3 regions of the Bradyrhizobium sp. 2TAF36 genome follow, and region 2 is predicted to be linked to each of the others. Evidence: predicted binding sites of a transcription regulator. Region 2 holds the regulator's gene; each other region holds the start of a gene.
What was found. The regulator LexA, encoded in region 2, represses DNA repair genes until DNA is damaged. The targets are predictions, from matches to a motif close to TGTTCNNNNTGTGTTCNG.
Positions count from the first base shown of each region.

Region 1: AB4Z51_RS15465 (PA0069 family radical SAM protein) is a predicted target of LexA. The motif match lies at 1,922-1,939, and genes of this name have one in related genera.
Region 3: AB4Z51_RS34970 (DUF3072 domain-containing protein) is a predicted target of LexA. The motif match lies at 1,503-1,520, and genes of this name have one in related genera.

Region 1 is NZ_JBFRFR010000024.1:57,915-60,903, reverse strand. Features, by position in the region: gene AB4Z51_RS15470 (phosphoketolase family protein) at 1-1,750, opposite strand, end outside; gene AB4Z51_RS15465 (PA0069 family radical SAM protein) at 1,961-2,989, shown strand, end outside.
Region 2 is NZ_JBFRFR010000054.1:51,763-54,751, forward strand. Features, by position in the region: gene AB4Z51_RS28575 (molybdopterin molybdotransferase MoeA) at 1-1,053, shown strand, start outside; gene lexA (transcriptional repressor LexA) at 1,230-1,931, shown strand; gene AB4Z51_RS28585 (Cys-every-fifth RiPP peptide CefA) at 2,120-2,344, opposite strand; gene AB4Z51_RS28590 (hypothetical protein) at 2,637-2,989, shown strand, end outside.
Region 3 is NZ_JBFRFR010000077.1:17,145-20,133, forward strand. Features, by position in the region: gene AB4Z51_RS34945 (hypothetical protein) at 1-177, opposite strand, end outside; gene AB4Z51_RS34950 (hypothetical protein) at 318-575, shown strand; gene AB4Z51_RS34955 (hypothetical protein) at 672-917, shown strand; gene AB4Z51_RS34960 (hypothetical protein) at 1,016-1,201, opposite strand; gene AB4Z51_RS34965 (hypothetical protein) at 1,220-1,441, opposite strand; gene AB4Z51_RS34970 (DUF3072 domain-containing protein) at 1,557-1,751, shown strand; gene AB4Z51_RS34975 (DUF6496 domain-containing protein) at 1,823-2,122, shown strand; gene AB4Z51_RS34980 (hypothetical protein) at 2,135-2,497, opposite strand; gene AB4Z51_RS34985 (Do family serine endopeptidase) at 2,769-2,989, opposite strand, start outside.

The DNA of each region.
Region 1 (2,989 bases), on a different contig from region 2:
TCACGTTGATGCGGTCATAGGTGCGCAGGCAGTGATCGGCGATCCACAACAGCGTGTTGGCATCGGGCGGGAAGTAGATGCGGACGATGTCGGCCTTCTTGTTGGCGACGAGATCGACGAAGCCGGGATCCTGATGGCTGAAGCCGTTATGGTCCTGCCGCCAGACATGCGAGGTCAGGAGATAGTTCAGCGAGGCGATCGGTCGCCGCCAGGGCAGATGCCGCGTCACCTTCAGCCATTTGGCGTGCTGGTTGAACATGGAATCGACGATGTGGATGAAGGCCTCGTAGCAGGAGAACAAGCCGTGGCGGCCGGTGAGCAGATAACCCTCGAGCCAGCCCTGGCAGAGATGCTCGCTCAAAACCTCCATCACGCGGCCGTCTTGGGCGAGATGCACGTCGTAAGGCTCCGTCGGCTCCATCCAGACCCGTTCGGTCGCCTCGAACACGGCGTCGAGCCGGTTTGACGCGGTCTCGTCCGGACCCATGATGCGGAAGTTGCGCGCCTCGGCGTTGAGGCGGATGACGTCGCGCAAAAATTTGCCGAGCTCACGCGTCGCTTCGCCGGTGACGCCGCCGGGCTGCGGCACGTCCAACGCAAAACTGCGGAAGTCCGGCAGCTTCAACTCCTTCTTCAACAGGCCGCCATTGGCGTGCGGATTGGCGCCCATGCGCCTGTTACCTTCGGGCGCCAGAGCCTGGAGCTCGGGAATAAGCGCGCCGCTGCCGTCGAACAGCTTCTCGGGCTCGTAGCTGCGCATCCAGTCTTCGAGGATTTTCAGATGCGCCGGGTTCTCGCGACAGCCCGCAACGGGAACCTGATGTGCGCGCCAAAAGCCCTCGACCTTCTTGCCGTCGACCTCCTTCGGGCCGGTCCAGCCCTTCGGGCTGCGCAGCACGATCATCGGCCAGCGCGGCCGCTCGACGCTCTTGCGGCCGTCGCGGGCATGCTGCTGGATCGAGCGGATGCTGGCGAGCGCGACGTCGAGCGCATCCGCCATGGCCTGGTGCATCAATTCGGGATCGTCGCCCTCGACGAACAGCGGCTCGTGGCCGAACCCGCGGAACAGGTCGCGGATCTCCGCGTCGCGCATCCGTCCGAGCACGGACGGGTTCGCGATCTTGTAACCGTTGAGGTGCAGGATCGGCAGCACGGCGCCGTCATGGGCGGGATTCAGGAACTTGTTTGAGTGCCAGGACGCCGCGAGCGGGCCGGTTTCCGCCTCGCCATCGCCGACGACGCAGGCGACGATCAGGTCGGGATTGTCGAATGCGGCGCCATAGGCATGCACCAGCGCGTAGCCGAGCTCGCCGCCTTCGTGGATCGAGCCCGGCGTTTCCGGCGCCGCGTGGCTCGGAATGCCGCCGGGGAAGGAGAACTGCCTGAAAAGTTTTCGCAATCCGTCCGTATCGCGCGCGACGTCAGGATAGATCTCGCTGTAGCTGCCTTCGAGATAGGTGTTGGCCACCATGCCCGGGCCGCCGTGGCCGGGACCGCAGATATAGAGCACGCTGACATCGAGCGCGCGGATGACGCGGTTGAGATGGGCGTAGATGAAGTTCAAACCGGGCGTCGTGCCCCAATGTCCGAGCAAGCGCGGCTTGATGTGCTCCGGCCGCAACGGCTCGCGCAGCAGCGGATTGTCGAGCAGATAGATTTGCCCGACGGAGAGGTAGTTCGCGGCGCGCCAATAGCGATCGAGCAGATCGAGCTCGCTGCTCCCTGAGGCCGATTGTCGTTGATTTGTCATGTTCCTGCTGACTTTCACCCAGCGATCGTCACCAACTTTGTTCCGGTGCGATTGATCCCTGTCCGGCATCGAACAGGATCGCCGCGACCGGTGTGTTGCGTGAGGTCAAAGGACCGCGCCCGAAATTTGGGCGGCTACTGTGCATGGGGTTGTTTTTCAGTTTTTTGTTTGTGTTCTTGATTTGTTCYTTTGGCGTGCTATCTTGGCTTCATGAGTCCAGCATCCTCTCATGCTCTCAAGCACCCGCCGGTCACGGCGCCCTCCGAGCCGGCGGGTGCGGACTCTGATTTTCCCGAACTGGCGGTCGCCATCGACAAACAGCGCAGGCGAGGGCGGGGCGCCCAGTCCAATGCCAGCGGCCGCTTCGAGGCCGAGGCCCGCGTCGCCTTCGACGATGGCTGGCAGAGCCTGGAGGAGCTGCCGCCGTTCAAGACCACCGTTGGCGTCGACACCTCGCGCAAGGTGATCACCCGCAACGAATCCCCCGATATCGGCTTCGACCGCTCGATCAATCCCTATCGCGGCTGCGAGCACGGCTGTGTCTATTGCTTCGCGCGGCCGACGCACGCCTATCTCGGCCTGTCGCCGGGGCTCGACTTCGAGTCAAAGCTGTTTGCCAAGCCCGAGGCGCCTTCGCTGCTCGAGAAGGAGCTGGCCGCGACCGGCTACGAGCCGCGGATGATCGCGATCGGGACCAATACCGATCCGTATCAGCCGATCGAGCGCGAGCGTAAGATCATGCGCGGCATTCTCGAAGTGCTGGAGCGCGCCGGCCATCCGGTCGGCATCGTCACCAAGTCGGCGCTGGTCGTGCGCGACATCGACATTCTCGCGCGGATGGCCAAGCGCAACCTCGCCAAGGTCGCGATCTCGGTCACCTCGCTCGATCCAAAACTCGCGCGGACCATGGAGCCGCGCGCGGCGACGCCGCCGAAGCGGCTGGAGGCGCTGAAGCAGCTCTCGGAGGCCGGCATTCCGACCACCGTGATGGTCGCGCCCGTGATCCCCGCGCTGAACGATTCCGAGATCGAGCGCATTCTCGATGCCGCCGCCCATGCCGGCGTCAAGGAAGCCTCCTATGTGCTGCTGCGGCTGCCGCTGGAGGTGCGTGATCTCTTCCGCGAATGGCTGATGGCCAACTATCCGGACCGCTACCGCCACGTCTTCACCCTGATCCGCGACATGCGCGGCGGCCGCGATTACGACGCGAAATGGGGTGAGCGGATGAAGGGCACCGGA
Region 2 (2,989 bases):
GACGGCTATGCGGTGCGCGCGGTCGATGCGGCGAAGATCGACTCCCAGCTCACCCTGATTGGCGAGGTCGCGGCGGGCCGCCCGTTTGCGGGATCGGTCGGCGCCGGCGAGGCCGTGCGTATCTTCACCGGCGGTGTCGTTCCCGATGGCGCTGATGCGGTCGTGATCCAGGAGGACACGATCGCGGACGGCAAGCGCATAACGATCAAGGAAGCCGCCGTAACGGGGCGGCACATCCGCCCCGCCGGCGTCGACTTCTCGGAAGGCGACGTGCTGCTGCGCAAGGGAGCCCGGCTCACCGAGCGCGACCTCGCGCTCGCCGCCGGCATGAATTACCCGCAATTGCCAGTCCGGCGACGCCCGAAGGTCGCGATCCTCGCGACCGGCGACGAGCTGGTGATGCCGGGTACGACGCCGGGCCACGGCCAGATCGTCTATTCCAACGGCTACGCCCTGCACGCGCTCGCCCGCAGCGAGGGCGCCGATACCATCGACCTCGGCGTTGCCGCCGATACGCTGGAGGCCACCACGGCCGGCATCGGCCGCGCGCGGGAGAGCGGCGCCGACATCCTGATCACGACCGGCGGCGCGTCGGTCGGGGACCACGATCTGGTCCAGCAGGCGCTGAGGGACGAAGGTATCTCGATGGCGTTCTGGAAGATAGCGATGCGGCCGGGCAAGCCGATGATGAACGGGCGGCTCGGCGCGATGCGCGTGATCGGCCTGCCCGGCAATCCCGTGTCATCCTACGTTTGCGGCTTCCTGTTCATGGTGCCGTTGATTCGCGCGCTTTCGGGCCGTTCGATGATTCATCACCGCCGCGAACGCGCGGTGCTCGGCCGCGATGTCGGCGCCAACGACCAGCGCGAGGATTACCTGCGCGCACGCCTCGAGCTCCGCGATGACGGCACGCTCGTCGCCCTTCCGGTCAATCACCAGGATTCCTCGCTGCTTGCGAATCTCGCTGCGGCACAGGCACTTCTCGTGCGCGCGCCATTCGCGTCGAAGGCCGAAGCCGGCACGCCTTGCGAGGTCTTGCGGCTGCCCGTCTGAGCGCTTCGTTCGCGTGCGTTCCGCGAACTTTGTCGCGTTCACGGTAAATTAAGCAGTTGCGGAACATGTATCGAACATATAGTGTCTGTTCATGATTTGTTTCGAGAATGTAGCGGCTTACTGCTGAATTCAGCGTCTCGGAATCGAACGACATCAACCGGGGGATTTTGGTCGAGATGTTAACGCGCAAACAATACGAGCTCCTGCGGTTCATCAGCGAACGGCTGAAGGAAAGCGGCGTGCCGCCCTCCTTCGATGAGATGAAGGACGCGCTCGACCTGCGCTCGAAATCGGGCATCCATCGCCTGATCACTGCGCTCGAGGAGCGCGGCTTCATCCGGCGCCTGCCCAACCGGGCCCGCGCCATCGAGGTGATCAAGCTGCCCGAGCTTCAGGCCGCTGCCGGCAGCCGCCGCGGCTTCACGCCGAGCGTCATCGAAGGCAATCTCGGCAAGGTCCGCACGACTTCGAGCCCGCCGGCGGACGAGGGCGAGCGCCCCGTCGCGGTCCCCGTGATGGGCCGCATCGCGGCCGGTACGCCGATCGAGGCCTTGCAGACCCGCAGCCACACCATCAGCGTACCGCCTGACATGCTCGGCTCGGGCGAACATTACGCGCTCGAAGTGCGCGGCGATTCCATGGTCGAGGCCGGCATTCTCGACGGCGACATGGCGCTGATCCAGCGCAACGAGAGCGCCGATACCGGCGATATCGTGGTGGCGCTGATCGACGACGAGGAGGCGACGCTCAAGCGCTTCCGCCGCCGCGGCGCCTCGATCGCGCTCGAGCCCGCCAATGCGGCCTATGAGGTCCGCATTCTGCCGCCCAACCGGGTGAAGATCCAGGGCAAGCTGATCGGGCTGTACCGGAAGTATTGATACCGGACGTGCCGGTATCGGTTATTTGGCGCCCCGCGCGCTTTCGATCGGCGGCGCCGATCCGAGATTGGAGCGGACGATTGTCCGCTTCCGCTGGATAGTCTTTCTGGTTTCGCGCAGATTATCCGGCCCCTCCTCCAGCGGTAAATCCTCGGCACGCCGCACGAAGCAGCCCTGCTTCGCGGCCTTCAGGTTCGAGGAGAAGTCATGCGCCGGATCGTTCTGAGCACAATTGCTGTGGCGCTGATCGCAGCATCAGCGTCGCAAGCCTTGGACGTACAAGCCTTGGACGTACAAGCCTTGGCCGTGCAAGCCTTGGCCGTGCAAGCCTTGGCCGTGCAAGCCTTGGCCGTGCAAGCCTTGGCCGTGCAAGCCTTGGCCGCGCAATCGCGGCCCCATGTCCGCAAGGACACCGCCGTAAGCGAGCAAGTCCGCAAGGCCCTCGACGCCGTCGACCAACCGTCGCGGCCGGGCTGGCACTATTCCGGCTGGTCGGCGCCTGCGGGGCGCTGACACGCGCCTGCAGAATGCAAAGGGGCGGGCTTTGTTCCTGGCGGATTCGGGAAAGTTAATGTGATTGCGGCCTGCGGCGGCGAGCCGTAGATTTGCCTACAACCCGGCAGAACGTTTGGTATTTCCACTCTGATAGAGGCCTGCGCCTCGATTAAGAGACGTGGGTCGCCATCCCTGCATGAGGAGCACCCGATGTGTGACTACAGCCTGCATGCCGTCGCGTCGCGTCCCGCCGAAGTCGGCGAGACGATCGTCACGACAACTTTCCGCGGCACCTCGACGCGCGGCTTTGCCTCCGCGGCCGATCCGACCGTCGCGGTCTGCCTGCTCCCGGGAACGGAGCTCGCCTTCGCCGACAACGTCCGCTACGACAATCGCTGGATCTGGACGCGCACCGTCAATTCGCGCGTCGGCAAGTTCGGCAAGATCGATCCGCACATTCCCGATCGCCATCATGATGCGATCGAATTCCCCGACGGCAAATCCGTGCTGGTGACGCAGCTGGTCGAAGGCCAGCGTGCGACCGTGCTGCAGCTACCGGTGAC
Region 3 (2,989 bases), on a different contig from region 2:
GTCAGCGACACGTCCTTCCAGCCAGGCTTCCGTTTGCGAAAGCTCGCGCAGCGCCCGCGCGTAACGGCGGGCTGCGCTCCGCTCGGCGCCGCGCGGCAGCCTGCGCGCCTTGCGCAGCATGTCCGCAGCCGCGTTGCGATAGGCCAGCGAGCGATAGAGAAAGACGACCTTACCCATATCGAATGTTCCCGTGTTGATGGCATTCATCCTCGCAAGACCGCCATGAACGTCGGATGAAGCGGGGAATGACAAAATCGTCATGACAATGGAACCCGCAATCGTCGCATGCGTTTTATGCCACACCGCGAGGCGGTTCCATGCGCGGGAAAAAGTCGCCGAGCCTCATCTCTCCGACCGGCGTCATCAAGKTGATGACGCATGCGATGATGGGCGCAGCCCTCGGCCTTGTCTTCGGTCTCGCCCTCGTCCTGTTCAATCCGGCCGTCGCAAATTTGTTGAACCACGGCGGACATTCGGCCGGCATGGTCTTCATCATCACACTGGTGACGACGTTCGCGATCGGCGCAACGCTCACGGGCCTCGTGTTCATCCTCGCCGAGGACAAGGAATTTTGAAGCGCGCGTGACGCGCACCGGGCGATTTCGTTCGGAACTCCTGCAGCAAATGGCGGTTGGCTGCCTGCGTCAATTCAACTCAGGGAGTTCCCGCGCATGAAAACCACCAAGCTCGCTCTTACCGTGATGTTGGCAACCGGCCTCGCCGCCGCTCCGTTCGCCGTGCAGGCCAAGTCGCATAAGGCCAAGCATGGATCCGCTATGTCCTCGTCGCAGACCACGGGTGCCAACACCAAGTCCTCCAAGGGCGCTGATCCCTCCGGTCAAGGTGGTTCTGGCCCCGGCTCCGACCAAGGCGGCACCATGACGAACAACAAGGGCGGCATGAGCAACACCAAGTGAGCTCCGGCCGACAATCAAAGGCCTCGCGGCGACGCGGGGCCTTTCGCTTTGGAGCTGGAGTTTGGAGCTAGATTGGGAATCCTTCCAGCGTCGCATCGCTAAAGCGGCCGTCCCGTGGCATTCGCCTTCACGAGATGCTCCAGCCGTGCACGTTTGCGTGCGATCAGGAGCTGCGCTGCGGCATCGTCGAGACCCTCGCGCTGCAATTGCCGGATGGCGGAGCCGAGTTCGAGAATTTCGGCGCGCAGTTTTAGAATCCGGTACGTGTCCGGGTCTTCTTCCACCGCACGCTCCCAAAATTCTCAGCGGCGCGCGATCACGCGCAGCGGACTACCGGATGTCGTTGCAGGACGAAGGCGGACCCGCTCGCGGACGTCAGGCAAGACATCGCCGCCACCGGCCGCCTTCCATTCGCCGATCAGCAGGTTGATTTTCCGGCGCAGATCCATCTGCGCCAGGGCCTTTTCTGTGCAGTCGCGGTCGCGATCGACGAGGTCGCGCACAGACACCTCGATGTCGGCCATCTCGAGCCTCAAGGCGCTGATTTTGCGTCGAATTTCATTAATTCTGTTGTCCATGGCTTGTTAGAACAAAATAAGAACATATAGTCAAGTGACGATTTGAGAACGGAGAGGCCAGATGCAGGTTCAGGGTAAATACGACGCCAGGGTTTTCCTCACGGAGCAGATGACGAGAGCGCAGGGGCTGAGGCTGAAGCGTCTGAGCGAGGAAGCCTATCAGCCCACTCAATACGATCGGGCTCTGTCCTCCACTGAGGCTGCGCGCCGCATTCGAGCGCTGGAAGACGAGATCGAGTTGGCGAACTCCTTCTGAGGAACGCGGCCAGCGCATTTGGAACGTAGGGTCAGTGATGCGGTTCTTTCCCGGGCCAAGGGAGAGAGTTGATGGCACGCAAGGCAAAGAAACGCCGCTACTCACGCAGCGCCAGCAGTGATGTCGAGCGCGAGATGCGCGGTTATAAGAAGGGCACCGCGAAAAGCGGCCCCGGCGGTCGTGGCGGACGCGTGAAGAGTCGCAAGCAGGCGATCGCAATCGGCCTGTCGGAAGCGCGCGCGAAGGGCAAGAAAGTCCCGAAGAAGGCGTCGAAGCGGAAAACGTCCAAGAAGAAGACAGCCAAGAAGACGGCCAGGAAGACGACCAAGACAACGAAGAAGACCTCGAAGCGCAAATCCAGCAAGCGGTAACGCCCACCCGCGTCAGATCATGCTGCCCGGCATGAAGCAGCGGATCGAAATCCCGAACGCAGTCTTCACCGGCCATACCATGGTGTGGCCAGCCCGGTTTGGCTCGGTGATGACGGCCTCATCAGGCACATCCACCCACTGCCCGTCGAGCCGCACGCGATAGTGCCCATCGTGCGATTCCCAATCGGGGTCGGATACAGCAAAGCCATCTGCATCCGAGCAGCAGGGCCCAAGATGGCTGCGCAAGCTGTCGAACCAGGGTTTCAGGGGCGAGTTGGCGTAGCGGCCATCGTCGCGCCCCAGGGCGCTTCCGGTCGTCAGGACAAGCGGCGCCACAAGCAGCGCACACCTCAGCGAGAGCTTCAATCGATCCATGTCGGCACCGATCAAATGCGAACCACCGGTTCCACAAGAAGGCCGGGCGTTCGAAGTTCCACTCCTGCAATTCGCCTGGGCGTCTTCATTGACGCCAAAGCCCAACACGTGATTCCGAACTGTGACGAGCGAACGCGGCTTTTTCGGACGAACCCGTCATCAACGCTGCCGTTAACGAGAATGTTATCGGCACCTGTGGGAATCTTCCAGACGCGCACGAAAAAGGCGGCCCGCAGGCCGCCTTTTGAGTTTGCCGCGGGAAGCGCGAGGCTTAGGCCAGCGGCACCGCGACGAACCGCGTCGCTTCCTGGCTCTTCACCTGCAACAGCACGCTGTTCTTGCCGGACGATTTGGCCTGCGCCAGCTCGGAGCGGACGTCACCGACATTGGCAACGGCCTTGCCACCGACATTGAGAATGACGTCGCCGGTCTGGATGCCGCGCTGCGCGGCGGGTCCCTGCGGATCGACCTCGGTCACGACCACGCCCTTTT